3 regions of the Streptomyces sp. NPDC126503 genome follow, and region 2 is predicted to be linked to each of the others. Evidence: riboswitches for the same ligand, from Rfam matches in the RefSeq annotation. Region 2 holds a riboswitch; each other region holds the start of a gene.

Region 1 (9,844 bases), on a different contig from region 2:
CGCACCGGTACACCCAGCGAGGCCGCCGCCCGGGCGATCCCCGGCTCCGCCACCCGCGTGTCCAGCGTGGCGAGCGCACGCACGGCCCCGGCCGTCGCCCCCGCCTCCCGCAGACACTCCGCCACCAGGGCGAGCACCTCCGCCGCCGACACGCCCGACCGGGCGCCCACGCCGACGTGCACGGACACGCCCCCGTCCGATAGCAAGGGCGCATGGCTGTCGTCGTCGCGCTCGGCGCGTTCCTCATGACCCTCTTCGGCGGGTGGGTCGCCCAGCGCGTCACCGACCGGCGCCACCTCGTCCTCGGCCTCGCCGGCGGACTCATGCTCGGCGTCGTCGGGCTCGACCTGCTGCCGGAGGCCCTGGAGGCCGCGGGCGACGAGGTGTTCGGCGTCCCCGAGGCCCTGCTGCTGTTCGCGGGCGGCTTCCTCCTCGCCCACGCGGTGGAGCGCCTGCTCGCCGTCCGCCGCGCAGGCCACGGGGTCACGGCCGGGGAGCGGGTCCCTCAGGTCGGCATGACCGCCGCCGCGGCGATGGTCGGCCACAGCCTCATGGACGGCGTCGCCCTCGGCGCCGCCTTCCAGGTCGGCGGCGGCATGGGCGCCACCGTCGCCCTCGCCGTCATCACCCACGACTTCGCCGACGGCTTCAACACCTACACGATCACCAGCCTCTACGGGAACGCCCGCCGCAAGGCCCTCGCGATGCTCGCCGCCGACGCCGTCGCCCCGCTGCTCGGTGCCGCGTCCACCCTGCTGTTCACCCTTCCGGAGGGACTTCTCGGGGGCTATCTCGGCTTCTTCGGCGGCGCCCTGCTCTACCTCGCCGCCGCCGAGATCCTCCCCGAGGCGCACCACGACCACCCCGCCCGCTCCACCCTGCTCTGCACGGTCCTGGGCGTGGCCTTCATCTGGCTCGTGGTGGGCCTCTCCGGACACTGAACTCACCCGCAGCGCTCCACGAACCGAGCGGCGACCCCCGGCGCCCCCGCCCAGTGCGTGTGCACGTAACTGGCGTGCACGCCGCCCCGGACGAAGCCCTCGACCCGCCGCTCCGGCCGGTGCAGCCCCCAGGCGGGCGAGGCACCGGCGCCCGGCTCGATCACGGTGCGGTGGAACTCGTGGCCCCGCATCCGGGTCCCGGCGGCGGCCAGCACGCTGTCGCTCACGGCCACCGCGTCCCGGTAGCCGAGCGTCAGCCGCTCCGACATCCGCGCGTCGGCGTCCAGCACGCCGCACATGGGCCGCCCGTCCAGCGAACGCGCCAGATAGAGCAGGCCGGCGCACTCGGCGGCCACCGGGGCGCCCGAGGCCGCGAGGTCCGCGACGGCCTTCCGCAGCGGCTCGTTGGCGGACAGCTCGGCGCCGTACACCTCCGGGAAGCCGCCCCCGACGACGAGCCCGGCGGTCCCCTCCGGCAGCGCCTCGTCCCGCAGCGGGTCGAAGGTCACCACCTCGGCCCCGGCCGCCCGCAGCAGCTCGGCGTGCTCGGCGTACGAGAACGTGAAGGCCGCCCCGCCGGCCACCGCCACCCGGGGCGCCCGCCGCCCGGCACCACCGGCCCCCGCGAAACCGGACGCACCGGAAACACCGGAAGCGCCGGACGCCTCGGCATTCCCGGACCGGGCGGCCCCCGCCGTCGCCGGATCCCACGCCTCCGTACGCAGCTCCGGCGCGCTCCTGGCCAGCGCCAGCAGGGCCTCCAGATCGCAGCCGGCCCGCACCTGTTCGGCCTGCGCGGCCACCGCCTCCACCGCCTGCGCCTGCCGCTCCGCGACCGGCACGAGGCCGAGGTGCCGCGAGGGCGTCGCCACACCGGGCGCCCGCCGCAGGACACCGAGCACCGGCACCCCGGACCCGCCGAGCGCCTCGCGCAGCAGGTGCTCGTGCCGGTCCGTGGCGACCTTGTTGAGGATCACACCGCCGATCCGGACCTCCGGATCCCAGGACGCGAAACCGTGCACGAGCGCCGCCACCGACCGCGACTGCGAGGAGGCGTCCACCACCAGCACCACCGGCGCCTTGAGGAGCTTGGCCACCTGCGCGGTGGACGCCAGCTCGCCCTGGTCGGCGGCCCCGTCGTACAGGCCCATGACCCCCTCGACCACGGCCAGGTCGCAGCCGCGCGAGCCGTGCGCGAACAGCGGGGCGATCAGCCCCGTCCCGCACATGTACGCGTCGAGGTTCCGCCCCGGCCGGCCGGTCGCGAGCGCGTGGTAGCCGGGGTCGATGTAGTCGGGGCCGACCTTGTGCGGGGAGACGGCCAGACCACGGCCGGCGAACGCGGCCATCAGACCGGTCGCGACCGTGGTCTTGCCCGCGCCCGAGGAGGGCGCGGCGATGACGAGACGTGCTACCACTCGATGCCCCGCTGGCCCTTCTGACCCGCGTCCATCGGGTGCTTCACCTTCGACATGTCGGTCACCAGGTCCGCGAAGTCCACCAGCTCCTGGGGGGCGTTGCGGCCGGTGATGACCACGTGCTGCTGCCCCGGACGGTTCCGCAGCACCTCCACCACCTCGGCGGTGTCGATCCAGCCCCAGTGCAGCAGGTACGCGAACTCGTCCAGGACGTAGAACTTGTACCGCTCCTCGGCGAGGTCCCGCTTGACCTGCTCCCAGCCCTCGCGCGCCTTGTCCTCGTGCGACTGCTCGCCCTCGGCGACCTCGCGCTGGATCCAGGACCAGCCCTCGCCCATCTTGTTCCAGACGACCGTGCCGCCCTTGCCCGTCTCACCGAGCGCCTTCAGCGCGTTCTCCTCGCCGACCCGCCACTTGGCGGACTTGACGAACTGGAACACCCCGATCGGCCAGCCCTGGTTCCAGGCGCGCAGCGCCATGCCGAAGGCGGCGGTCGACTTCCCCTTCCCGACGCCCGTGTGCACCATCACCAGCGCGCGGTTGCGCCGCTGGCGGGTGGTCAGTCCGTCGTCCGGAACGACGGTCGGCTGTCCCTTGGGCACTACGCGGCCCTCCTCATCGAGTCCTTCGGGCTGTTGCCCTGTCCCTGTACGTCCCTGACGAGCCCGGCGATCGCGTCGGCGCGCAGCTCGTCCAGCGTCACGGCGGTCCCGCCCAGATCACGGGCGAGGTTCCCGGCGAGACCGAGCCGTACCGGCCCCGTCTCGCAGTCCACGACCACCGCGGCCGTGCCGTCGGCGGCGTGCAGCCGCGCGGCGCGGGCCGCGAGCGCCACCGGGTCGGCGCCGCCGCCGGTCGCCCGGCCGTCGGTCACCACCACGAGCAACGGGCGCCGCGAAGGGTCCCGCAGCCGCTCCACGCGCAGCACGTCGTGCGCCTTCAGCAGCCCGGCCGACAGCGGCGTGCGCCCGCCGGTGGGCAGCTTCTCCAGACGGGCGGCGGCGGCGTCCACCGACGAGGTCGGCGGCAGCGCGACCTCGGCGTCCCGCCCCCGGAAGGTGACGAGACCCACCTTGTCGCGCCGCTGGTAGGCGTCGAGCAGCAGCGACAGGACCGCGCCCTTCACGGCGCTCATCCGCTGCCGCGCCGCCATCGACCCCGAGGCGTCCACCACGAACAGGACCAGGTTCCCCTCCCTGCCCTCCCGGACCGCCTGCCGCAGGTCGTCGCGCCGCACCACGAGCCCAGGCCCGCCGCGCCCGCGCGCCCGCTGGTGCGGGGCGGCGGCCCGTACGGTCGCGGCCAGGTGCAGCTTGGTCAGCGCGCCCCGGGGCCGGGTGTCCCCGGTGGTACGGCCGTGTTCGGTACGGGCCCGGGAGCGCCGCCCCGCGGCCCCCTCGCCGAGACCGGGCACGCTCAGCGTCTTCGTACGGAAGGGTTCCCCGGCCGCGACGGCGGCGCGCTCACCGGCGCCGGGACCGCCACCCCGCGAAGCCTGCGCCGGGGCCTCCCCGGGCGCGGAGGTCTCCTCGGGCGTGGAGGACTCCTCGGGCGCCGGGGGCTCCCCGGACCCGGGCCCCTCGCTCTGCGGCGGAATCCCGCCCCCGCCGCCCCCGGGCCCTCCGTCGTCACCGGGACCGCCGTCACCCGGGCCGTCCGGCTCCGGGTCCCCGTCCGGCTCCTCGCCCTTGAACCGCTCCAGCGTCTCGTCGAGCTTGTCCTCGTCCAGGCCGGGCGCGTCGAAAGGCGCCCGGCGCCGGCGGTGGGGGAGCGCCAGCAGGGCCGCCTGCCGCACGTCCTCGGAGGTGACCTCGGTCCGGCCCGCCCACGCGGCGAGCGCGGTCGCGGTCCGGGCCATGACGATGTCGGCGCGCATGCCGTCCACCTCGAAGGCGGCGCAGGTCGCGGCGATCTGGAGCAGCGCGGCGTCCCCGAGGACGACCTTCGGCAGCAGCTCCCGGGCGGCGGCGATCCGCTCCCGCAGCGCGGTCTCCTCGTCCGCCCAGCGCGCGGCGAACCCGGCCGGGTCGTCCTCGAACGCCAGCCGCCGCCGGACGACCTCCACCCGCTGCTGCGGGTCGCGCGAGGCGGCCACCTCCACGGTGAGCCCGAACCGGTCGAGCAGCTGCGGCCGCAGCTCGCCCTCCTCGGGGTTCATGGTGCCCACGAGCAGGAAGCGGGCGGCGTGCCGCACGGAGACGCCCTCGCGCTCCACGTGGGAGGCGCCCATGGCGGCGGCGTCGAGCAGGTGGTCGATCAGGTGGTCGCTCAGGAGGTTGACCTCGTCGACGTACAGGATCCCCCGGTGCGCGGCGGCGAGCAGGCCGGGCTCGAAGGCCTTCACGCCCTCCGCGAGCGCCTTCTCGATGTCCAGCGCGCCGACGAGCCGGTCCTCGGAGGCTCCCACGGGCAGTTCGACCATCCGCGCCGGGCGGGCGTCCGGGGCGCCGCCGGTGTGGGGCCCGTCCGGGCAGTCCGGGTCCGGCGAGGCCGGGTCGCAGCTGAACCGGCACCCGGCGACGACGGCCACCTCCGGCAGGAGTTCGGCCAGCGCCCGGACGGCGGTCGACTTCGCGGTGCCCTTCTCGCCCCGGACGAGAACACCGCCCACGGACGGACTGACGGCGTTCAGCAGCAGCGCCAGCCGCAGGTCGTCCATGCCGACGACGGCGGTGAACGGAAAGCGGGTGCTCATCGGGTGGTCACTCCTTCGGAAGGCTTGTGCTCGGCCGGGGCGTGCCCGGCCCGGGAGGGCGCCGGGCGGGCGGACCCGCTCGCGCCCGTGGGAACGGCCCGCCGGGACAGGCGGCGGACCCGTGCTCCCCGCGCGTTCGCGGACGGTCCCCTCACGGCGCCCCCGGCGGCACGAACGGCAGCCCCTTCGGGGCCCCCTCCTCGATGAGCCGCAGCAGCGCGTCCGTGTCGGCGTGCTCCTCGATCAGGTCACCGAGCCGGTCGAGCTGTTCCTCGCGCAGCGCCCCGAAGGAGGTGTCCGGGGCCGGGACGAAGGCGCGCCCGGCCGCCGCGGCGACCTCCCGCAGGAAGGCGCGGCGGAAGCCGTCGCTCTCCAGGGAGCCGTGCCAGTGGGTGCCCCACACGGCACCGACCCGGCAGCCGTCCAGGAACGGCTCCCCGCCCCGTACGTCGGCGACGCCGTGGTGGATCTCGTACCCCTCGACGCGCTCGCCGAGGGCTTCGCCCACCGGCCTGGCGAGGGTCTTCTCGCGGGCGAAACGGACCCGGACGGGCAGCAGTCCGAGGCCGTCGACGGCGCCCGCCCTCGACTCGACCTCGTCCTCGATGTGCTCGCCGAGGGCCTGGAAGCCGCCGCAGATGCCGAGGACCGGCCGGCCCTCGGCCGCCCGCCGCGCGAGGGCGGCCGCGAGGCCCCGCTCCCGCAGCCAGGCCAGCGCCTTGACCGTGCCCCGGGTGCCGGGCACGACGACGAGGTCCGCGTCGGCCAGCTCCTCGGGCCGGTCCACGAACCGCACGACCACCCCCGGCTCGGCCGCGAGCGCGTCCACGTCCGTGAAGTTGGACATGAGCGGTACGGCGCAGACGGCGACCCGCAGCAGGTCCGCGCCGACCGGCGGGGCCACCACCGACTCGCGCACCGCGCCCCGCAGGGAGACGCGCAGGCCGTCCTCCTCGTCGATGCCGAGGCCGTGCGCGTACGGCAGGACGCCGAAGGTGCGGCGTCCGGTGAGCCCCTGCAGCATGTCGAGGCCCGGTTCCAGGAGGGTCACGTCGCCCCGGAACTTGTTCACGAGGTATCCGGCGACGAGCTCCTGGTCCTCGGGCGCGAGCAGCGCCGTCGTACCGAAGAACTGGGCGAAGACCCCGCCCCGGTCGATGTCGCCGACCACGACGACGGGCAGGCGCGCGGCCCGCGCGATGCCCATGTTCACGATGTCGGTGCGGCGCAGGTTGATCTCTGCGGGGCTGCCCGCGCCCTCGCAGATCACGGCGTCGTGCGTGGCCCGCAGCTCCTCCAGGCAGGCGACGACCGGCTCGAACAGTTCCTTCTGCCGGTTGCCGTGGTAGCCGCGGGCGCTCATCTCGCCCACCGGCCGGCCCATGAGCACGACCTGGCTGGACCGGTCGCCGCCCGGCTTGAGCAGCACCGGGTTCATCAGCGCGGTCGGCTCGACGCGGGCGGCCTGCGCCTGCATGGCCTGGGCCCTGCCGATCTCGGCGCCCTCGCGGGTCACGAAGGAGTTGAGGGACATGTTCTGTCCCTTGAACGGCGCGACCTTGACGCCCTGCCGAACCAGCCAGCGGCAGATGCCGGCCGTGACGACGCTCTTGCCCGCGTCGGAGGTCGTCCCGGCGACGAGCAGCCCCCCACCCCTCACTTCGTCCTCCGCTTCAGCGTGTCCGCGATCAGCCGGCCGCCCGCGCAGGCGGCCAGGGTCAGCCAGGTCACCCGGCGCGAGAGCCGGACCGCCCGGTCGATGTCGGCGACCTCCACGGGCCGCCCCTCCCCGTTGAGGACGGGCCGGTGCTCGACCCGCCCGCCGTACGAGAGCGTCCCCCCGAGCCGTACGCCGAGGGCGCCCGCGAAGGCGGCCTCGACCGGACCCGCGTTGGGGCTGGGATGCCGGCCGGCGTCGGCCCGCCAGGCCCGTACGCCCCCGCGCGGATCGCCCCCGGCGAGGGTGGCGAGCGCGGCCGTCAGGCGGGCGCCCGGCCAGCCGGCCAGGTCGTCCAGGCGCGCCGAGGCCCAGCCGTAGCGGCGGTGGCGCGGGGACTTGTGGCCGACCATCGCGTCCAGGGTGTTGACGGCCCGGAAGCCCAGCAGCCCCGGCACGCCCGCGACGGCGCCCCACACGAGGGCGCCGACGACGGCGTCGGAGGTGTTCTCGGCGACGGACTCGACGACCGCGCGGGCCATCGCCGGACCGTCCAGGGACTGCGGGTCACGGCCGCACAGACGCGGCAGCCGCTCGCGCGCCACCTCCAGGTCGCCGGCCGCGAGCGCCCCGCCGATCGCGCGGGCCTCGCGGCCCAGGGTCGTACCGCCGACGACGGCCCACACGGAGGCGGCGGTCAGGACGGTGGAGGCGGCGCGGCTGCGCCGTGCGGCGCGGGCGGCGACGGCGCCGAGCGCCACGGCGGAACCGGCGCAGACGGCGGTGTGCAGCGCGCCCCAGCCCCGGTGGTCGCGGTGCAGGCGCCGCTCGACGGCGGCGGCGGCCCGGCCGAAGGCGGCGACGGGGTGCCCGCGGCGGGGGTCTCCGAGGAGCAGATCGGCGGCGAGGCCGGCGGCCGCTCCGTACGCGAAGACACCGGCGGCCCCGGAAGGGCCGGCTTCGGACAGGCTGCGGGTGCGGCCGGGCATGGCGCTGTGTCCTCACTCAGGGTCCGCGCCCTGGCTCGACGTGACCGGCGGGGGGAGTTCCTGGCTCCCGGACCCCTGGGGGCCCGGTCACAGTGGCGGGACCGCGCCGGAATCGCACCGGACTTCCTCTTCCTTGCCGCCGTAATGGCCTCGGCAGTCCACCACGCCCCGAGAACGCCCGTCAACTCACTCTTGACCTGCGACGGGTCACTGTGCGAAGCACCACAGACACGACGGCCGGGCGGCCCGCACCCGAGGTGCGGACCGCCCGGCCGTCAGGTCGCCGTGTCAGACGACGATCAGAAAGATGCCGTACGCGACGGCCGCCGCGCAGAGCGCGAAGCAGGCGTAGGCGCCGGTGCGGGCGAGGGTGGCGGAGCCGCCGTTCGCCGCGGCCTCCTCCTGCTTGGTGAGGCCGACGATGCCGAGGGAGAAGAGGCCCACCAGGGCGACGGTCGCCACGAGGCTGACTCCGAAGACGGAGCCGAGGGCTGCCCAGTCGATCTTCATGTCGTTCGTTCCTTACACCGCTGCGGCGGGGGCCGGGGGAGCGGCCGGGTCCGTGGGGACCCGCGCCGGGATGGTGGTCTTGAGGTCCTCGTCCGCGACGGCGGCGACCGAGCCGGCCGGCGGCGGCGGGGTGACGGCCGCGATCGCGGTGGTCACGACGCCGGGGGTGCCGGAGCCGCCGTCGAGGTCGTCGTCCGTGACGTTGTGGTGGTCGACCGGCTTGCGGCGGGACAGCGCCCAGATGACGGCGGAGCCGGAGACCAGCAGGATCGCGACGGCGACGATGCCCCAGGTGCCCTGCTGGGTGAGGAACTCGGCGCCGGCGCCGACGAGGCCGGCGGCGGGCAGGGTCAGGCCCCAGGCCACGAACATCCGGGTGGCGGTCGACCAGCGGACGACACCGCCCTTGCGGCCGAGGCCGGCGCCCATCACGGCACCCGAGCAGGACTGGGTGGTGGAGAGCGAGAAGCCCAGGTGCGAGGAGGCCAGGATGACCGTGGCGGCGCTGGTCTGGGCGGCGAAGCCCTGCTGCGGCTGGAGGTCGGTGAGGCCCTTGCCCATGGTGCGGATGATGCGCCAGCCGCCGAGGTAGGTGCCGAGGGCGATGGCGACACCGGCCGAGACGATGACCCACAGCGGCGGGTTGGCGCCCGGGGCGACGACGCCCTGGGTGACCAGCGCGAGGGTGATGATGCCCATCGTCTTCTGCGCGTCGTTGGTGCCGTGCGCGAGGGAGACGAGACCGGCGGAGGCGATCTGGCCGGCGCGGTAGCCCTTGGCCGTGGCCTTCGCCTCGCGGTTGGCGTTGATCTTGTACGTCAGGCGGGACGCGGCCATCGCGGCCAGACCGGCGACGAGGGGGGCCGCCACGGCCGGGATGAGGACCTTGGTGACGATGGTGGAGCCGTTGACGGCCGACCAGCCGGCCGACGCGACCGCGGCGCCGATGAGGCCGCCGAAGAGGGCGTGGGAGGAGCTGGAGGGCAGGCCCACGAGCCAGGTCAGCAGGTTCCACAGGATGGCGCCGACCAGGGCCGCGAAGATCACTTCTGTGCGGATGCCCTGTTCGTTGATGATGCCGCCGGAGATCGTCTTGGCCACTTCCACCGAGAGGAAGGCGCCGACGAGGTTGAGCACGGCGGACATGGCCACCGCCGTCTTGGGCTTGAGCGCACCGGTCGAGATGGTCGTGGCCATCGCGTTGGCGGTGTCGTGGAAACCGTTCGTGAAATCGAACACGAGAGCTGTCACGACCACAATGGCGAGCAGCAGCGTGATGTGTTCCATTTACCCAGGCAATCGTTTGACGTCAGTGGCTCGTCGAACGTAAGCAACCTGGATGAACGGAAGGTGAACTGGGGCGGGCAGTGTGGTGTCCCGAACCGGTGTCAACGGATTCCGCTTTCCGGCGCCGCCCACCCCTGTCCACCATCCGAACACCCCGGAACCCCGGGTAATCCGTACGCCCGCTGGCCCACCGCCCCCCGCCGCCTCCCCGGCGTCCGAAGGCCTGTCCGCCCCCTGGACGGAATCATCCCGACGGGGGACGGCCCCGCGAGACCCATGTCACCCGCCCGGGGGACCTCCGACGACACGGACACCCGCCCCGGGGACCTCCCGGAGAGAAGGTCGCC
Region 2 (9,844 bases):
TGGATGAAGCCGTAGACCGAGGTGGCGACCATGCCGGGGGCGAGCAGCGGGAAAACGACCCGGATGAACGCGCCGGTGCGGGTGCAACCGTCGACCTGGGCGGCCTCCTCCAGCTCCTTCGGGATGTTCACGATGAAGCCGCGCAGGGTCCACACCGTGAAGGGGAGGATGAAGGTCAGGTAGGTGATGATCAGGCCGCTGAGCTTGTCGTACTGGCCCAGGTCGTTGAGGAGCAGGAAGACCGGGATGATCATGGCGACCAGCGGGACCATCTGCACCGCGAGGATGCCGACGATCACGATCTTGCGGCCGCGGAAGGCGAAGCGGGAGATCGCGAGGGCGGCGAGCAGGCCGACCGCGATGCCGATGACGACCACGACGAGCGAGACGACGAGGCTGCGGAGGACCGGTCCCCAGAAGTCCGCGATGTCGAGGGCGCGCTGGAAGTTCTCGAGCGTGAAGGTCGAGGGGAAGAAGTGCGGGTCGGGGTCGATGGCGTCCTTGGCCGGCTTGAAGGCCGTGTTGACCATCCAGTAGACCGGGAAGCCGGCGGTGAGGACGACGAGCAGGCCGAGCAGGTTCCAGCCGAGCTTGGACCGGCCGGGGCGCCGGGCGGGGGCCGGTGCCGGGGCCTGCGCGGAGGCCGGGCCGGGGGCGGCGGGGGCCTTGACGGCGGTGCCCGCGGAGGTGTTGGCGGCGCTCACTCCACATCTCCGATCTTGAGCATCTGGCGCATGTAGACGGCGACGACGCCGAGCAGCAGGACGACCGTGACGAGCGCGATCGCGGAGCCGGTGCCGTAGTCGTTCACGACGAACGCCCGGTCGAAGGAGTACGTGGTGAGGAGCTGGAACTCCGGCTCGGGGTGGCCGTTGCGCATCACGTAGACCTGCGGGAAGACGCCCATGTCCCAGATCACCGAGAGGGTCGTCAGCATCACGATGATCGGCTTGAGGACGGGCAGGGTGACGAAGCGGAAGACGCCCCAGGCGCCGGCGCCGTCGAGCCGGGCCGCCTCTTCGAGTTCCTTCGGCACCTGGGTGAGGCCGGCACTGAGGGTGATGACGACGAAGGGGACGGCGCCCCAGACGACGAGGAGCATGATGACGGCGAGGCCCTGGGGGCCGCTGGCGAACCAGTTGTGGCCGATCATGTCGACGCCGGGGAGCTTGCTGAGGAGCCAGTTGAGAACGCCGTAGTCCGCGTCGAACAGCCACTTGAAGATGGCGGTGGCGACGATGATGGGCATGCCCCAGCTGGCCACGAGCACGATGTTGATGAGCGCCTTGACCCAGCCGGAGACCCGCTGGAGGAGCAGGGCGATCAGCATGCCGAGGACCATCGTGACGACGACGGCGCCGGCCGCGAAGAGGACCGTGCGCAGGACGACGGCCCAGAACTCGGTGTCACCGAGGATCTTGGTGAAGTTGTCGAGCCCGGCCGACTCCGCCTCCTGGAAGCCCCACAGCTGGGGCTGTCCGAACTTCTGGAAGGACAGGGTGACGAGCCGCACGAGCGGGTAGCCGAGCACCAGGAGCAGGACGATCAGGCAGGGCGCGAGCAGCAGCCATGGGATGCCGGCTCCGCCGTTCGACTTCTTGCCGGGCTTGCCCGGGGTACCGGCCGCGGGGCCGGGGGGTGGCGATTGCCGCGCCGGCGGCACCTTCGCGGTGGTTGTGTCTGCGGCACTCATCCCGTGCTCCTCAGCGGTCCCTCTCGTGATACGGGCGGCAGGGCCCCGCCGTCGGACGGGACCCTGCCCGAAGGTCACTTGGTGTTGATGACCTTGTCGATCGCGGCGTCCGCCTCCTTGGCGGCCTGGTCCACCGGCTTGCCCTTGGCGATGTCGATGAGCATCGTCTTGAGGGTCTGGGCCTTCTCGACCTGGCCCCAGCCGGGGGCGGTCGGGACGAACCAGCTCGACTCGGCCGCGGTGGCCGGGACGGCGGTGGCCGGGTCGCTCTTGAGCGGGGCGAGGTCGGCCTTGTTGTTGGGCAGGTTGCCCTTGGCGACGAGGCCCTTCTGGCCCTCGGCGCCGGTGAAGGCGGCGATCCACTCGGCGGCGACGCCCTGCGCCTTGGACTTGACCGGGACGGCCAGGTCGGAACCGCCGAGGAAGACCGGAAGGTTCTTGCCGTTCGGGCCAGGCATCACGAAGTTCTCGAGCTTGTCCTTGAGCCCGCCGACCTTGTCGGACTTCGGGTCGGCGGCGGTGGCGCCCTCCCAGCCGGCCGCGAAGATGGTGGCGGACTTGCCCTGGCCGAAGACGACGGGACGGTCGGACTCGTCCTTCGTCTTGTCGCCGTGCATGTACTTGTCGAGGATGTTCTTGTACTCGGTGAGGCCCTTGACGGACTCGGGCGAGGAGAGGTTCGCCTTCCAGGTCTCGCCGTCCTGCTTGGCGATGGAGCCGCCGGCGTCGTAGACGAAGGACATCGCGGCGTACCAGTCGGGCGACGGCTGGTACCAGGCGCTGAACTTGTCGCCCTTCTTCTTCTGGATGGCGTCGAGGGCGGCGGTCAGCTCGGCCCAGGTCTTCGGGGCGACCTTGACACCGGCCTCGGCGGCGATGTCCTTGCGCCAGGTGCCCACGCGGCCACCGGCGTAGTAGGGGACGCCGTAGGTCTTGCCGTTGTAGGTGACCGAGTCCTTGAGGGCGTCGAGCCACTTGTCGGAGTTCTCGAACTTCGACGGGTCGACCTCGGCGAAGGCACCCTTGGCCATGTAGCTGATCATCTCGGTGTTGCCCATTTCGACAACATCCGGGGCCTTGTCGGTGGCGAGCACCGCGTCCAGCTTGGTGTTCTTGTCCGGCCAGCCGTAGTACTCGTGCTTGATCTTGATGCCCGGGTGCTTCTTGGCGACCGCGTCGTCGGCGGCCTTGACCAGCTCCGGCCAGTTGTTCTGGGCGTCGACCGTCAGCCAGACGGTGAGCTCCTTGGCCTCGCCGGCCTTGTCGCCGGACTCCGAGCCACCGCACGCCGCGATACCGGCCATCATGCCCGCGACGCCGATCGCCACGATGAGCTTGCGCTTCACGCCACCCTCCTCAGGGATGCCTGCAACCCCCCTGCCCACCGCGCGAAGACATACGTCGAGTAATGCTGTGGGGCCGGGACCTGGTCATTAATGGTTTAGACCAGTACCCGGAGCTTGGCCTAGACCTTTTTGGGTGTCAAGGGTGCGCAGGAGGGGTATCGGCGTCCGTTATCGGACCGACATCTCACCCTCCACACGCGCCGCCCGGCCGGGCGGAAGGGAGAATGCGGACGCGGGAACGGCCGGGCTCGCAATGGCCTAGACCAAGAGGGCGTTCCTCGGTGTATAAGAAGGCAGGGCACGACTCCTCCGGCCGCACCGGCATGTGTCGGCGGGAGAAACCGTGGTGGCGGGCGAACCGTGCCACCATGTGAGCCGCGACAGACGGAGGAGCCGGTGACGGCAGCAGCACAGGAGTCGGGAAGGCAGGCCATGGCCACGGAGGCGGGCAGCACCGAGACAGAGACCGGGGCGGTCACCCGCACCGCGCGCGTGCCCAAGTACTACCGGCTCAAGCGCCATCTCCTCGACATGACGGAGACCCTCCCGCCCGGCACCCCGGTCCCCCCGGAGCGCACGCTGGCCGCCGAGTTCGACACCTCGCGCACCACCGTCCGCCAGGCCCTCCAGGAGCTGGTCGTCGAAGGGCGCCTGGAGCGCATCCAGGGCAAGGGCACCTTCGTCGCGAAGCCCAAGGTCTCCCAGGCCCTCCAACTCACCTCGTACACCGAGGACATGAGGGCCCAGGGGCTCGAGCCCACCTCCCAGCTCCTCGACATCGGCTACGTCACCGCCGACGACACCCTCGCCGGCCTGCTCGACATTTCCGCCGGCGGCCGGGTGCTGCGGATCGAGCGGCTGCGCCTGGCGAGCGGCGAGCCGATGGCCATCGAGACCACCCACCTCTCGGCCAAGCGCTTCCCCGCGCTGCGCCGCTCCCTGGTGAAGTACACCTCGCTCTACACGGCCCTGGCCGAGGTCTACGACGTCCACCTCGCCGAGGCCGAGGAGACCATCGAGACCTCCCTCGCCACCCCGCGCGAGGCGGGACTGCTCGGTACGGACGTGGGCCTGCCGATGCTGATGCTGTCCCGCCACTCGCGCGACGCGCAGGGCGAGCCGGTGGAATGGGTGCGCTCGGTCTACCGCGGCGACCGGTACAAGTTCGTGGCGCGCCTCCAGCGCCCCAACGGCTGAGACCCGCCTGCCGAACGCCCCCGAAAGGCCCCGCCGAGCACCCTCCGCGGGGCCTTCGGCGTTCCCCGGCGGGCAGTTGAGCGGAAAAGCGTTGCCGTACCGATATGCGGACGGGGGGTGACGCTGCGCGAAGCGAGCGCCTAGATTTCCTGCGCATCACACGGTGATCAGCGAGGGGACGGTTGCAGCAATGCCAGAGCCGGAAGCAACACCCGTTACGGAGCGAAAAGGCCTCACGCCCAAGTCCATCGCCATCTGGACGCTCGTCGCCCTGGTGGGCGCGGCGGGCTGGGCCGTGCTCGCGCTCTCCCGCGGTGAGGACGTCTCCGCCGCCTGGATGCTCGCGGCCGCGCTCGGCTCGTACGCGATCGCCTACCGCTTCTACGCCCGGTTCATCGCACGGCGCGTACTGAAGGTCGACAAGACGCGGGCAACTCCCGCCGAGCGGCTCGACAACGGTGTCGACTTCCATCCGACCGACCGCAGGGTGCTCTTCGGACACCACTTCGCGGCGGTCGCCGGCGCGGGCCCGCTGGTCGGTCCGGTGCTCGCCGCGCAGATGGGCTATCTGCCGGGCACGATCTGGATCATCGTCGGCGTCATCTTCGCCGGCGCCGTCCAGGACATGGTGACGCTGTTCTTCTCCACCCGGCGCAACGGCCGGTCGCTGGGCCAGATGGCCCGTGACGAGATCGGCCCGTTCGGTGGCGCCGCCGCGCTGATCGCGGTCTTCGCCATCATGATCATCCTGCTCGCGGTGCTGGCCCTGGTCATCGTCAACGCCCTCGCCCACTCCCCGTGGGGCGTCTTCTCCATCGGCATGACGATCCCGATCGCCCTGCTGATGGGCGTCTATCTGCGCGTCCTGCGCCCGGGCCGGGTCACCGAGGTCTCGGTCATCGGCGTGGCCCTGCTGCTGCTCGCCATCGTCGCGGGCGGCTGGGTCGCCGAGTCGTCCTGGGCCGACACCTTCACGCTCGAACCGGGCACCCTGGTCATCTGGATGATCGTGTACGGCTTCCTGGCCTCCGTGCTCCCGGTCTGGATGCTGCTCGCCCCGCGCGACTACCTGTCGACCTTCATGAAGGTCGGCACCATCGTCTTCCTCGCGCTCGGCGTGGTCATCGCCCTGCCGACCATGAAGATGGACGCCGTCACGGACTTCGCGACGCGCGGCGACGGTCCCGTCTTCGCCGGCTCGATGTTCCCGTTCGTCTTCATCACCATCGCCTGCGGCGCGCTCTCCGGCTTCCACTCCCTGGTCTCCTCGGGCACCACCCCGAAGATGATCCAGAAGGAGACCCAGGTCCGGATGATCGGCTACGGGGCCATGCTCACCGAGTCGTTCGTCGCCATCATGGCGATGATCACCGCGTGCATCATCGACCCGGGTCTGTACTTCGCCATCAACTCCCCCGCCGGAGTCGTCGGCACCACGGTGCAGTCCGCCTCCGAGGCCGTCGCCAACCTGGGCTTCACGATCACCCCGGAGGCGCTGGCCCAGGCGGCCAAGGACGTCGAGGAGGCGAGCCTGCTCTCGCGTACCGGCGGCGCGCCGACCTTCGCGCTCGGCATGTCGGAGATCTTCTCCGCGGTCGTCGGCGGTACCGCGATGAAGGCCTTCTGGTACCACTTCGCGATCATGTTCGAGGCGCTGTTCATCCTCACGACCGTGGACGCGGGAACCCGCGTCGGCCGGTTCATGCTCCAGGACATGCTGGGCAACGTCTACAAGCCGTTCCGCCAGGTCAGCTGGAAGCCGGGCGTCTGGTTCGCCAGCGCGGTCGTCGTCGGCGGCTGGGGCTACTTCCTCTGGGTCGGCGTGCACGACCCGCTGGGCGGCATCAACCAGCTGTTCCCGCTGTTCGGCATCGCCAACCAGCTGCTCGCCGCCGTGGCGCTGGCCGTCTGCACCACGCTGCTCATCAAGTCGGGCCGCCTGAAGTGGGCCTGGGTCACCGGCGTCCCGCTCGCCTGGGACGTCGCCGTCACCCTGACGGCGAGCTGGCAGAAGATCTTCTCCGAGGACCCGCGGGTCGGCTTCTTCGCCCAGCGGGACAAGTACCAGGCGGGCATCGACGCCGACAAGGTGCTCCCGCCCGCCAAGTCGATCGACGACATGCACACCGTCGTCACCAACTCCACCGTGGACGGCGTGCTGTCCGCGCTGTTCGCGATCCTCATCATCGTGGTGATCGCCGACGCGGGCCGGGTCTGCGTCAAGGCGATCAGGAACCCGGAGGGCGTCCGGCTCTCCGAGACGCCGCACGTCGAGTCCAAGCTCGTCGCTCCCGCCGGCATGTTCCCCACGAAGGAGGAGAAGGCGGAGCTGGTGGCCGCCGGACTCGGCGCCGGAGGCGGCATGCGCGGGGAGACCGCACCGGGCGAGTCGCGAGGTGACGCGCCGACCGGGACCGGCTCGGCATGAGCACGGCGCACACGGTCCGCCATCTGAGGCGCGCGGTGCACGCGATCCGCTGGTACGTACGGGAGCTGTCCGGCGAGGCGGTCTACGACCGGTACGTCGCCCACGCCAGAAGCTGCGACCCGGACGCCGAGGTGATGACCCGGCGGGAGTTCGAGCGCAGCCGCACCGACGCGCGGGAGGCCGATCCGCGCGAGGGGTTCCGCTGCTGCTGAGCCCTCACCGGCCGTCCGACGGGCCGCCGCCCTCCCCCTCCGGGGAAGGCGGCGGCCCGCTGCGTGGGGCCCCCGGCCAACTCACCGCGTGCGCCTTCCGCGACGACCGAGACCCCCACGTCGGCAAGCAGCTCCGACACCCGACGCCACTACATGTGGGGGGTGCCGCGAGCGACGCCCCCCACATGTATGCTCATGCTCGCTGTCGACGCAGGGGAATCCGGCGCGAATCCGGAACTGTCCCGCAACGGTGTGTCTTGTACCTGTTCGTACGAGGTGAGTCCGAGGACCTGCCGACGGTGCGCCCGGTCCGTCCGTTCCGGGTGCCACAGACGTCCGGGCCTCGTGGAGTGGGCCGGTGGACGCGGAGCGGCCATGCCCACGGCCGCCCGCCTGCCCGCCTTCCCTCCCCCTGGCCCCGAGCCGAGCGAGGGAGAGCCCCACGTGACCATCGCGCCCGCCGATCCGGCCACCGCGATCGAGAGCGACGGTAACGAGAGCGACGGACCCGGGACCGTACTGCTGCGGACCCTGACCGAGCTGACCGCCGACCTCCCCGACACCGACCCCGGCAAGGTCGCCGCCGCCGCGCTGCGCGGCCGCAGCGCCGCCTCGGACGAGGCGGAGTTGCGCGAGCTGGCCACCGAGGCCGCCGCCGGCCTGATCGCCGAGGACCCGGCGTACTCCCGGCTCGCCGCCCGCCTGCTCACCGTCACGATCGCGGACGAGGCCGCCTCCCAGGGCGCCGTCTCCTTCTCGTCCTCCGTCGCGGTCGGTCACCGCGAGGGCCTGATCGCCGACCGCACCGCCGCCTTCGCCACCCTGCACGCCGCGCGCCTGGACGCGCTGATCGACCCCGCGGCCGACGACCGCTTCGGCTACTTCGGCCTGCGGACCCTCTACTCGCGCTACCTGCTGCGCCACCCGATCACCCGCAAGGTGATCGAGACCCCGCAGCACTTCATGCTGCGCGTCGCCTCCGGCCTCGCCGAGGACGACAGCACCCGGGCCGTGGACGAGGTGGCGGCGCTGTACGGGCTGATGAGCCGGCTCGACTACCTGCCCTCCTCCCCCACCCTGTTCAACTCCGGCACCCGCCACCCCCAGATGTCCTCCTGCTACCTGCTCGACTCCCCGCAGGACGAACTGGACTCCATCTACGACCGCTACCACCAGGTCGCGCGCCTCTCCAAGCACGCGGGCGGCATCGGTCTCTCGTACTCCCGGGTGCGCGCCCGCGGTTCGCTGATCCGCGGCACCAACGGCCACTCCAACGGCATCGTCCCCTTCCTGAAGACGCTCGACGCCTCCGTCGCCGCCGTCAACCAGGGCGGGCGCCGCAAGGGCGCCGCCGCCGTCTACCTGGAGACCTGGCACGCGGACATCGAGGAGTTCCTGGAACTCCGCGACAACACGGGCGAGGACGCCCGCCGGACGCACAACCTGAACCTGGCGCACTGGGTCCCGGACGAGTTCATGCGCCGGGTGAACGCCGACGCCGAGTGGTCGCTGTTCTCCCCCGCCGACGTGCCCGAGCTGGTGGACCTGTGGGGCGAGGAGTTCGACGCCGCGTACCGGAAGGCGGAGGCCGCGGGCCTGGCCCGCCGGACGCTGCCGGCCCGCGACCTGTACGGCCGGATGATGCGGACCCTGGCGCAGACCGGCAACGGCTGGATGACCTTCAAGGACGCCTCGAACCGTACGGCCAACCAGACCGCCGAGCCGGGCCACACCGTCCACTCCTCCAACCTGTGCACCGAGATCCTGGAGGTCACGGACGACGGCGAGACCGCCGTCTGCAACCTGGGCTCGGTGAACCTGGGCGCCTTCGTGGACACGGCCACCGGCGACCTCGACTGGGAGCGGCTCGACGCGACCGTCCGGACCGCCGTCACCTTCCTCGACCGGGTCGTCGACATCAACTTCTACCCGACCGAGCAGGCAGGCCGGTCCAACGCCCGCTGGCGCCCGGTGGGCCTGGGCGCCATGGGCCTCCAGGACGTCTTCTTCCAGCTGAAGCTGCCCTTCGACTCGGCCCCCGCGCGGGCCCTGTCGACCCGGATCGCCGAACGGATCATGCTCGCCGCGTACGAGGCCTCCGCCGACCTCGCCGAGCGTCACGGCCCGCTGCCCGCCTGGGAGAAGACCCGTACGGCGCGGGGCGTGCTGCACCCCGACCACTACGACGTGGAACTGAACTGGCCCGAGCGCTGGGCCGCGCTGCGCGAGCGGATCGCCGCCGTCGGCATGCGCAACAGCCTGCTGCTCGCCATCGCCCCGACGGCGACGATCGCCTCGATCGCCGGCGTGTACGAGTGCATCGAGCCGCAGGTGTCCAACCTCTTCAAGCGCGAGACGCTCTCCGGTGAGTTCCTCCAGGTCAACACGTACCTGGTGGACGAGCTGAAGCGGCTGGGCGTCTGGGACGCGCAGACCCGCGAGGCGCTGCGCGAGGCCAGCGGCTCGGTGCAGGGCTTCAGCTGGGTGCCGGCCGAGGTCCGGGAGCTGTACCGCACGGCCTGGGAGATCCCGCAGCGCGGCCTGATCGACATGGCGGCGGCGCGGACCCCGTTCCTGGACCAGTCGCAGTCGCTCAACCTGTTCCTGGAGACGCCGACCATCGGCAAGCTCAGCTCGATGTACGCGTACGCCTGGAAGCAGGGCCTGAAGACCACCTACTACCTGCGCTCGCGCCCGGCGACCCGGATCGCCCGCGCCGCCCAGGTCACCACCCTCCCCGTCCAGCAGGCGACGCCCGACGCCGACGCCCTCGCCTGCTCCCTTGAGAACCCCGAGTCCTGCGAGGCCTGCCAGTGACGAGCACCACGAACACCGAGAAGAACCTGCTGGACCCGGGCTTCGAGCTGACCCTGCGTCCGATGCGCTACCCGGACTTCTACGAGCGTTACCGCGACGCCATCAAGAACACCTGGACCGTGGAGGAGGTCGACCTCCACTCCGACGTCGC
Region 3 (9,844 bases), on a different contig from region 2:
GTGGGAGCGGGCGTGCCCGAGGACCGGCTGTACGCCGAGGCGGCGTACCTCAACGACGTGCTGCCCGCCGAGGGCGCGTACGAGGAGTGGCGGGTGTGCCGGCAGGACCCCGCCGAGGGCGAACCGGTCACGGACGAGGTCCGGACGGTGACGCTCTCCCTGACCGCGCCCGGCACCGGCTGCCCTGACCCCGACCGGGGCCGGGACGCCCGGCTGCCGGACCGCGACGGCGACGGGGATCCCGACCGCGTCGACCCGTACCCCGGCGACCGCGACCGCACCCGCCTCCACCCCGACGGGCGGCCGAGCGGCTCCGACTCCTGGGGCGGCTCCGGCGGTTCGGGCGGATCCGGCGGCGGCTGGAGCCCCTGCCGGCACACGCGGTGGTGCTGACCGCCCTCCGGTGACCCGGGCGGCCCCGGCCACCCGCCCACCGCCTCGGCGCCCTTCTCTCCCTTCCGGCAGTGCCGCTGCCAACCCGTCGGACAAGCCGCCCGTTTCACGACATGACGCCGGCCCTTTCTCCCTCCGGGCACCGCCCGCGCGGCCCGGCGACCTCCTCCTCACGCGCGTGTGGAACCTCACATTCGGCATGGAACGCGAACGCCGGGTGAGGCACCCGTCCGCAAGGACGCGCCGCAAGGGCGCTGACCAGGAGGAACGAGAAGCATGCCCGAACTCTTCATCGGCGGAGCCTGGCGGTCCGCGCTCGACGGCCGGACCCGGGAGATCCGGTGCCCCGCCGACGGAAGCCTCGTCGCGGTCGTCGACGAGGCCGGCGGCAAGGACACCGTCGAGGCCGTCGCGGCCGCCCGCCGCGCCTTCGACGAGGGACCGTGGCCCACCACCCCGGCCGCCGAGCGGGGCGACCTGCTGCTGCGCGTCGCCGGTCTGCTGGAGCGCGACAAGGACGCACTGGCCCGCGCCGAGTCCCTCGACACCGGCAAGCGCCTGGTGGAGAGCGCGTACGACATCGACGACGTCATCGCCTGCTTCCGCTACTTCGGGCGGCTCGCCGGCACCGAGACGGGCCGGGTCGTGGAGACCGGCACCCCCACGGCGGAGAGCACCGTGGTGTACGAGCCGGTCGGCGTCTGCGCGCTGATCACCCCCTGGAACTACCCCCTGCTCCAGACGGCCTGGAAGGTGGCCCCGGCCCTCGCCGCCGGCAACACCTTCGTCCTCAAGCCCAGTGAACTCACCCCGCACACCGCCCTCCACCTCATGCGCCTGCTCGCCGAGGCGGGGCTCCCCGACGGCGTCGCCAACCTGGTGCTCGGCGCGGGCCCCGAGGCGGGCGCGCCGCTGGCCGAACACCCCGACGTCGACCTGCTCTCCTTCACCGGCGGGGTGCGGACCGGCCGCCGGCTGATGGCGGCCGCCGCCGCCACCGTGAAGAAGGTCGCCCTCGAACTGGGCGGCAAGAACCCGAACATCGTCTTCGCGGACGCCGACTTCGACGCCGCCGTCGACATGGCGCTCACCGCGGTCTTCCTCCACTCAGGGCAGGTCTGCTCGGCCGGGGCCCGCCTCCTCGTGGAGGACCGGATCCACGACCGGTTCGTGGACGAACTCGTGCGCAGGGCGGGCGACATCCGCCTCGGCGGCCCCTTCGACGAGGCCGCCAGGACCGGGCCGCTCATCTCCGCCGAACACCGCGCCAAGGTCGAGGCGTACGTCGAGAAGGGCATCGCCGAGGGCGCGGTACTGCGCTGCGGCGGCGCCCGTCCCCAGGGCGCGGACTTCGAGCGGGGCTTCTACTACCTGCCGACCGTGCTGGACGAGTGCCGGGCAGGCATGGAGGTCGTCCGCGAGGAGTCCTTCGGCCCCGTCCTCACCGTCGAACGGTTCCGCGACGGTGACGAGGACCACGCGGTCGAGCTGGCCAACGACACCATCTACGGCCTCGCCGGCGCCGTCTGGACCGGCGACGAGGCCCGCGCCCGCCGGATGGCCCGGCGGCTGCGCCTCGGCACGGTCTGGATCAACGACTACCACCCGTACGTGCCGCAGGCCGAGTGGGGCGGCTTCAAGCAGTCCGGCACGGGCCGGGAGCTGGGCCCGGCGGGCCTGGCGGAGTACCGCGAGGCGAAGCACATCTGGCGCAACACCGCGCCGGCCGCGCAGCGCTGGTTCGAGTAGTCCGCCCCACCGTCGAGGAGTCACCCATGACCGCAGCACCGCCCGGGCCCGCCGTGGCCCGTGACGACGACGAGCTCGCCGAGTTCGGCTACCGGCCGGAGCTCAAGAGAACACTCGGCACCTTCCACACCTTCGCCGCCGGCATCTCGTACATCTCCATCCTCACCGGCACCTTCCAGCTGTTCTACTTCGGGTTCGCCAGCGGCGGACCCGCCTACTGGTGGTCCTGGCCGATGGTCTTCGCCGGCCAGTTCATGGTGGCGCTCTGCTTCGCCGAGCTGGCCGCCCGCTACCCGGTGGCGGGCTCCATCTACAACTGGTCCAAGAAGGTGGGCAATCCGCACATCGGCTGGCTCGCCGGCTGGATGATGCTCCTCGCCTCGGTGGTGTCGATCGCCGCCGTCGCCCTCGCCTACCAGCTGACCCTCCCTCAGATCTCTTCGGCCTTCCAGATCGTCGGGGACGGGACGGGGCCCTACGACACGGCGACCAACGCGGTCCTCCTCGCCGCCGTGCTGATCCTCTTCACCACGCTCGTCAACGCCTTCGGCGTGAAGCTGATGGCACGGATCAACACCGCCGGCGTCTTCCTCGAACTGATCGCCACCGTCGTCCTCATCGTCCTCCTCGCCGTCAACGTCGTGCGCGGCCCCGAGGTCGTGACCGACACCGCCGGCACCGGCACGGGCCAGCCCTTCGGCTACCTCGGCGCGTTCCTCGTCGCCTCCCTCGCCTCGGCGTACGTGATGTACGGCTTCGACACGGCCGCCTCGCTCGGCGAGGAGTCCCTCGACCCCTCGCGCAACGCGCCGCGCGCCATCCTCCGCGCGATCGTCGCCTCCTTCGTCCTGGGCGGCCTCATCCTCATCCTCGCCCTCATGAGCGTCTCCAGCCTCAGGGGCGGGAAGATCTCCACCGACGGCCTCCAGTACGTCGTCCTCGACGTGCTCGGCCCGACGGCCGGCAAGGCGATGCTCTGGTGCGTCCTCATCGCCGTCACCGTCTGCGCGCTCGCCGTCCACACCGCCGCCGTCCGCCTCGCCTTCGCGATGGCCCGGGACAACAACCTGCCCGGCGCGTCCCGGCTGTCGAAGGTCAGCCCCCGCTTCGGCACCCCCGTCCTGCCGACCGTGATCATCGGCGTCCTGGCGCTGGCCATCCTGCTGGTCAACATCCGTCAGCCGCAGATCTTCACCGTCGTCACCAGCATCGGCATCATCATGATCTACCTCGCCTACCTGCTGGTCACGGGACCCATGCTGGTCGCCCGGCTGCGCGGCCGCTGGAAGCCCGCCGAGGGCAAGTTCTCCCTCGGCCGCTGGGGCCTGCCCGTCAACATCCTCGCCGTGCTGTGGGGCGCGGGCATGACCCTCAACCTCATCTGGCCGCGCGCCGCCGTCTACAACGCCACCGCCCCCCACCACTGGTACCTGCGCTGGGGTGCCGTCCTCTTCGTCGGCGCCATCGCGCTCGGCGGATTCACCTACTACTGGTTCGTGCAGCGGCACCGCACCGGAGTCCTCGCCGAACACGCCGCCCCGGCGGCCCCCGAACAGCCCGCCGCACCGAAGGAAGCCGTCGCCCGATGACCGACACCACCCGCACCCCCGAGACCCACGGCACCCACGAGACGTTCGACTACGTGGTGGTCGGCGGCGGCACGGCGGGCAACGTCGTCGCCGCCCGGCTGAGCGAGGACCCGTCCGTGTCGGTCTGCGTCCTGGAGGCCGGCCCCAGCGACGTCGGCGACGACAACGTCCTGAAGCTGGAACGCTGGATGGGCCTCCTCGAATCCGGCTACGACTGGGACTACCCCGTCGAACCCCAGGCCAGCGGCAACAGCTTCATGCGCCACGCCCGCGCCAAGGTCCTCGGCGGCTGCTCCTCCCACAACTCGTGCATCGCCTTCTGGGCCCCCGCCGAGGACCTGGACGACTGGGCCGCGGCCGGCTGCACCGGCTGGAGCGCGGCGGACCTCTTCCCGCTCTACCGGCGCCTGGAGAACAACGACGCGCCCGGCGATCACCACGGCCGCACCGGCCCCGTGAAACTGCGCACCCTCAAGGGCGGCGACCCCTGCGGCACCGCCCTGCTGGAGGCCTGCGCACAGGCGGGCATCCCCACCACCCCCTTCAACACCGGCCGGACCGTGGTGCGGGGCGCGAACTGGTTCCAGATCAACTCCGACGAGAACAACATCCGCCAGTCGTCGTCGGTCGCCTACCTGCACCCCGTCATGGGCAAGCGCCCCAACCTGGAGGTACGCACCGGGGTCCGGGCCAAGCGGCTCCTCTTCGACGGGGACCGCTGCACCGGAGCCGAGTACCTCGACCCGGACATGATCCACAGCCGCACGGTCCGCGCCCGCCGCGAGGTCGTCGTCTCCTGCGGCTCCATCGACACCCCGAAGCTCCTGATGCTCTCCGGCATCGGCCCGGCGGAGCACCTGCGCGAGGTCGGCGTCGACGTCCGCGTCGACGCGCTCGGAGTCGGCGAGAACCTCCAGGACCACCCGGAGGGCGTGATCATGTGGGAGGCGAAGCAGCCCATGACCACCACCTCCAGCCAGTGGTGGGAGGCCGGCATCTTCTACGACACCGAGCCGGGACTCGACCGCCCCGACCTGATGTTCCACTACGGCTCCGTGCCCTTCGACATGAACACCGCCCGGCACGGTTACCCCACCTCCGAGAACGCCTTCTGCCTGACCCCCAACGTCACCCGCGCCAAGTCGCGCGGCACCGTCCGGCTCCGCACCCGCGACTACCGCGACAAGCCGAAGGTCGACCCCCGCTACTTCACCCACGAGCACGACGTCCGGGTGATGACCTACGGCCTCAAGCTGGCGCGCCGCATCGCCGCACAGCCCGCGCTCGCCGGCTGGGCGGGCGCCGAGCTCGCCCCCGGGCCCGAGGTCCGTACCGACGACGAGCTGCTCGACTACATCCACAAGACGCACAACACCGTCTACCACCCGGCCTGCACGGTGAAGATGGGCGCGGACGACGACCCGACGGCGCCGCTCGACGCCCGCCTGCGCGTCAAGGGCGTCCGCGGCCTGCGCGTCGCGGACGGCTCCGTGATGCCGGACCTCGTGACCGTCAACCCGTGCATCACCACGATGATGATCGGCGAGAAGTGCGCGGACCTGCTCCGCGAGGACGCCCGGGCCTGACGGGAGCGTCACCGTACGGGGCCCGTAGCCCCCGCGCCCCCGCTCAGGCGGCGGGTTCGGGGGCCGGGTCCTGCCGCGACGGGCGGCGGTTGCCGACGCTCCGGTAGAGCGCGGGCGTGCGGTGCAGGACCGGGGCGGGCAGGCAGTTCTTGGCGTCGAGGACGATCCGCGGCTCCGCCATCCGGGGCACCAGCTCCTCCCAGTCGGCGCCCGTCAGCTCCGGCCACGCGGTCAGCACGAGCACCGCGTGCGCGCCGGTCACCGCCGACACCAGGGAGGGGTGCGCCACCCCGCGCGGCGCGGCGCGGCGCAGGTCCTCGGCCGTCATCGCCGGGTCCCAGACCCGTACCACCGCGTCGTGCTCGTGCAGCAGCGGGATCACCGCCCGGCTCGGCGCGGCCCGCAGGTCGTCGCTCCACGGCTCGTACCGCAGCCCGAGCACGGCCACGTGCAGACCGTTCAGACGACCCCCGGCGCTCTCCAGGAGCGTCCGCACGAGCAGCCCCGGCCGGCGGACGTTGGTCTCGATCGTGGCGTCCAGGAGCGGGGTGTCGATGTTCCGCTCCCGGGCCCAGTGCGCGAGCGCGACGGTGTCCTTCGGCAGGCAGGAGTCACCGAATCCCGTCCCGGGCGTGAGCAGGGCGGGACCGATCCGGGGGTCCAGGCCGACCCCGAGGATCACGTCGTCGATGTCGAGGTCCCCGTCGGCGCAGAGCCCGGCCACCTCGTTGGCGAAGCTGATCTTCGCCGCCAGGAAGGCGTTGCTCGCGTACTTGATCATCTCCGCGCTCGCCGGGGTCGTCGTCACCCACGGGCAGCTCACCCACGCGTAGAGCTCACGGCACCGCGCGAGCGCCGCGGGAGCGTGCGTGCCCACGACGGTACGGGCCGGGGCCTGCCAGTCGTCCAGGGCCCGGCCCTGGTTGAGGAACTCGGGGTTGTACACGAACCGCTCGCGCAGGTGAGGGTGCTCCGCCAGGAGTGCGTCGCTCGTGCCGGGCGGCACCGTCGACTTGAGCACCACCAGCGGCGACCCCTCCAGCAGGGCGGCCTGCCGCACCGCCTCGCGGACGTGGGAGAGGTTGGCCGTGCCGTCGGGCGCGGGCGGCGTCCCCACGCTCAGCAGCACCGCGTCCACCGGATCGGCGGCCGTCGTCTCCTCCAGGCACCCCACGAAATCCAGCCGTCCCGTCCGCAGGACCGACGCCAGATGCTCCGCGAGCCCCGGCTCGTACACCGCCGGCTCCCCGGCCCGCAGCCGCGAGAGCCGCTCCCCGTCCTGCTCCACACCGACCACCCGGTGCCCGTGCCGCGCGAGCGCCACCGCGCCCGTCAGGCCGACGTACCCCTGCCCGATGACCGCTACCCGCATGGCACTCCTCGACGCTCGTGGGTCCCCGTCTCCCACCGAAACACAGAACGTGAGGGAGTGCCCTGTTCTGGTCACCCTCCGCCGCGCCGGGCGCCGTGGACGCGGGCGCTGCCCGCCCCGCGTCACCGGGCCCGCCTCACCGGGCCTTCGTCACCAGCCGAACCGGCGGTCCGCCCAGGTCGCGAACTCCTCGAAGGTCAGCACGCAGTCGCCGTTCTGGTCGGCCGCGTCGAAGAGGGCGGCCGAGGCGTCGACGTCCCCGATGCCCCAGAGCGGGATCACGCCCTGCGCCGCGAGGGTCGGCCCCTTCTCGCGCAGCGCGCGCATCACCTCCATCCGCGTCAGGGTGCCGTCGTGGTCGAGATCGAGCGCGTCGAAGAGAATGCGGGCCTTGTCGCTCATCGCTGTCCTGCTTCCGTGTGACCGTACGCGCCGTCCGGCCGACGCTTCCTGTCCGGAAGGACGCCCCTTCCGCCCGCCGGGTTGCCCGTGCACCCCCTGTGGTAATTTGCCCGGGCCAGTCGCACTCCGCGTGTACGTCCCGTACGCGACGAGTCAGGGAATCCGGTGGGAATCCGGAACTGACGCGCAGCGGTGAGGGTGACGGGCGGAGCATCGGCCACTGGGCGGTACGACAGGCCCGGGAAGGCGTTCCGTCCGGACGACCCCGAGTCCGAAGACCTGCTGGCGGCCCCGGCGTCGTACCGTCGCCCGGGGAGCACCGTACGACAGGCTCCGCGTATGAGCCGTGGCCGCTAAGGACGCTTCCGTGCCGCTCGCCCGCCCCGCCCGTACCGCCGCGCTGCTTCTCGCCGGCGCCCTGCTCGCCGCCGGCTGCGGGGGAGGGGGACCGGCACCCGCACCCGCGAAGGGCGCCGCCTCCGGGTATCCCGTCACCCTCGACAACTGCGGGCGCGCGCTCACCGTCGCCCGGGCACCGCGCCGGGCCGCCGCCCTCGACCAGGGATCGGCGGAGATCCTGCTCTCCCTCGGCCTGGCCGACCGCATGGTGGGCACCGCGACCTGGACCGACCCGGTCCTGAAGCAACTGGAGAAGGAGAACGCGAAGGTGCCCCGGCTCGCCGACCGGTACCCCTCCTTCGAGAAGGTCCTCGACACCGAACCCGACCTCGTCACCGCCTCCTTCCTCCACACCGTCGGCACGGGCGGCGTGGCCCCCCGGGAGCGCTTCGAGAAGCTCGGCGTGCCCGCGTACGTCTCCCCGTCCGACTGCGCCGGCAAGGACAACAGCGGCGACGGCGACGGCGTCCGCACCCGGCCGCTGACCATGGACGCCGTGTACGGCGAAGTGCGCGACCTTGCGCGGATCTTCGGCGTCCCGGAGCGCGGGGAGAAGCTCGTCGCGCAGCTCCGGGCCCGGGTCGCGAAGGCCACCGCCGGCGACGACTTCTCCGACGCCTCGGTCCTGTACTGGTTCTCCGACGCCGAGGCCCCCTACATGGCCGGCTGCTGCGGGGCGCCCGGCATCGTCAGCGAGACGCTCGGCGTGAAGAACGTCTTCGACGACACCCGCGAGGAGTGGCCGCAGATCAACTGGGAGACGGTCGCCGACCGGGACCCCGACGTCCTCGTGATCGCCGACCTGACCCGGCGGGCGCAGTCGGCCGAGAGCGCCGCCAAGAAGATCGAGTTCCTGGAGTCCCACCCCGCCACCCGGAACATGACCGCCGTGAAGCACAAGCGGTACGTGCTCCTCAGCGGCCAGGCGATGAACCCGACCATCCGGACCGTCGAGGGCGTCGAGAAGGTGGCCGCGGCCCTGCGGACGTACGGACTCGCCCGATGACGGCCCCTCCCGCCCGGACACCGGCCTCGATACCCGGCCGGGCGGCGGCGGCCTTCCGCGGCCGCCGCTGGACCCTGCCGCTCGCCGGGGCCGCCGGGCTCGCGCTGCTCTGCCTCTCCGCCGCCGCCGCGATCACCGTCGGCCCCGCCGACATCCGCGTCGGCGACGTCTGGTCCACCGTGGCCGCCCACCTCGGCGCGGGCGCCACCGAACTCTCCCCGATCCGCGACGGCATCGTGTGGAACCTGCGCCTGCCCCGTACCCTCCTCGCCGCCGTGTGCGGCGCGGGGCTGGCCGTCTGCGGGGTCGTGATGCAGTCGCTCCTGCGCAACCCGCTCGCCGACCCGTTCGTGCTCGGGGTCTCCTCCGGAGCCTCGACCGGAGCGGTCGCGGTGGTCGTCCTCGGCGCCGGCGGGGGCGCACTCTCCGTCACCGGAGGCGCCTTCGTGGGCGCGGTCAGTTCCTTCGCCCTCGTGCTCCTGCTCAGCCACACCCTCGGCGGGTCGACCGACCGGGTGGTGCTCGCCGGTGTCGCCGCCATGCAGCTGTTCTCCGCCCTCACCTCCTTCGTGGTGATGACCGCGGCCGACGCGGAGACCACCCGCGGGGTCCTCTTCTGGCTGCTCGGCTCGCTCGCCGGCGCGAGCTGGACGGACGTCGCCGTCTGCGGCGCGGTGCTGGCCGCCGCCCTGCTGCTCTGCGGCGGTCACGCGCGGACCCTCGACGCCTTCGCCTTCGGCGAGGACGCCGCCGCGGCCCTCGGCGTCGCCGTCACCCGCACCCGTCTCGTCCTCCTCACCGTCACCGCCCTGCTCACCGCCGTCCTCGTCTCCGCGGCCGGCGCCATCGGTTTCGTCGGCCTCGTCCTGCCGCACGCGGCCCGCGCGCTCGCCGGCCCCGGCCACGCCCGTCTGCTGCCCGTGACGGCCCTCGCCGGCGCGGTCTTCCTCGTCTGGGCCGACACCCTCGCCCGTACCGTCCTCGAACCCCAGGAGGTCCCCGTCGGCGTGGTCACCTCGCTGATCGGCGTCCCGGCCTTCGTCCTCGTCCTGTACCGCACCCGGAGCGCCGGGAGCGGCCGGTGACCGCGCCCGCCCGGGCGGGGGAGGGGCTACGGGCCGCGCGCGTCTCGCGCACCGCCGGCGGGACCCTCGTCCTCGACGGCGTCAGCCTCACCCCGCGCCCCGGCACGGTCACCGGCCTCCTCGGACCCAACGGCTCGGGCAAGTCCACCCTGCTGCGCCTCCTCGCCGGGGTCCTCGCCCCGGACACCGGCGTCGTCACCCTGGACGGCCGGCCGCTCGCCGGAATCGGCCGCCGGACCGTCGCCCGGCGCCTGGCCACCGTC

The links. A riboswitch is a leader RNA that binds a small molecule or an ion and turns the genes downstream of it on or off. The one in region 2 is predicted to bind cobalamin.
Region 1: it holds a riboswitch for cobalamin, as region 2 does, so the genes downstream of both, ABTY40_RS07245 (cobalamin biosynthesis protein) here and ABTY40_RS14465 (ribonucleoside-diphosphate reductase subunit alpha) in region 2, are expected to answer to the same signal.
Region 3: it holds a riboswitch for cobalamin, as region 2 does, so the genes downstream of both, ABTY40_RS12260 (ABC transporter substrate-binding protein) here and ABTY40_RS14465 (ribonucleoside-diphosphate reductase subunit alpha) in region 2, are expected to answer to the same signal.

Annotation. Positions count from the first base shown of each region.
Region 1 covers NZ_JBEORS010000004.1:52,549-62,392, reverse strand. The annotation lists gene cobC (Rv2231c family histidinol phosphate aminotransferase CobC) at 1-188, opposite strand, end outside; gene ABTY40_RS07270 (ZIP family metal transporter) at 213-941, shown strand; gene ABTY40_RS07265 (cobyrinic acid a,c-diamide synthase CobB) at 944-2,359, opposite strand; gene cobO (cob(I)yrinic acid a,c-diamide adenosyltransferase) at 2,353-2,961, opposite strand; gene ABTY40_RS07255 (putative cobaltochelatase) at 2,961-5,054, opposite strand; gene ABTY40_RS07250 (cobyric acid synthase) at 5,206-6,714, opposite strand; gene ABTY40_RS07245 (cobalamin biosynthesis protein) at 6,711-7,700, opposite strand; cobalamin riboswitch at 7,736-7,878, opposite strand; gene ABTY40_RS07240 (hypothetical protein) at 7,989-8,210, opposite strand; gene ABTY40_RS07235 (inorganic phosphate transporter) at 8,223-9,497, opposite strand.
Region 2 covers NZ_JBEORS010000009.1:63,219-73,062, reverse strand. The annotation lists gene ABTY40_RS14495 (carbohydrate ABC transporter permease) at 1-578, opposite strand, end outside; gene ABTY40_RS14490 (carbohydrate ABC transporter permease) at 701-1,693, opposite strand; gene ABTY40_RS14485 (extracellular solute-binding protein) at 1,768-3,039, opposite strand; gene ABTY40_RS14480 (GntR family transcriptional regulator) at 3,472-4,236, shown strand; gene ABTY40_RS14475 (carbon starvation CstA family protein) at 4,427-6,664, shown strand; gene ABTY40_RS14470 (YbdD/YjiX family protein) at 6,661-6,876, shown strand; cobalamin riboswitch at 7,066-7,188, shown strand; gene ABTY40_RS14465 (ribonucleoside-diphosphate reductase subunit alpha) at 7,321-9,693, shown strand; gene ABTY40_RS14460 (ribonucleotide-diphosphate reductase subunit beta) at 9,756-9,844, shown strand, end outside.
Region 3 covers NZ_JBEORS010000007.1:169,147-178,990, reverse strand. The annotation lists gene ABTY40_RS12290 (hypothetical protein) at 1-393, shown strand, start outside; gene ABTY40_RS12285 (aldehyde dehydrogenase family protein) at 670-2,142, shown strand; gene ABTY40_RS12280 (APC family permease) at 2,169-3,731, shown strand; gene ABTY40_RS12275 (GMC family oxidoreductase) at 3,728-5,317, shown strand; gene ABTY40_RS12270 (UDP-glucose dehydrogenase family protein) at 5,361-6,689, opposite strand; gene ABTY40_RS12265 (EF-hand domain-containing protein) at 6,840-7,091, opposite strand; cobalamin riboswitch at 7,191-7,392, shown strand; gene ABTY40_RS12260 (ABC transporter substrate-binding protein) at 7,459-8,496, shown strand; gene ABTY40_RS12255 (FecCD family ABC transporter permease) at 8,493-9,581, shown strand; gene ABTY40_RS12250 (ABC transporter ATP-binding protein) at 9,578-9,844, shown strand, end outside.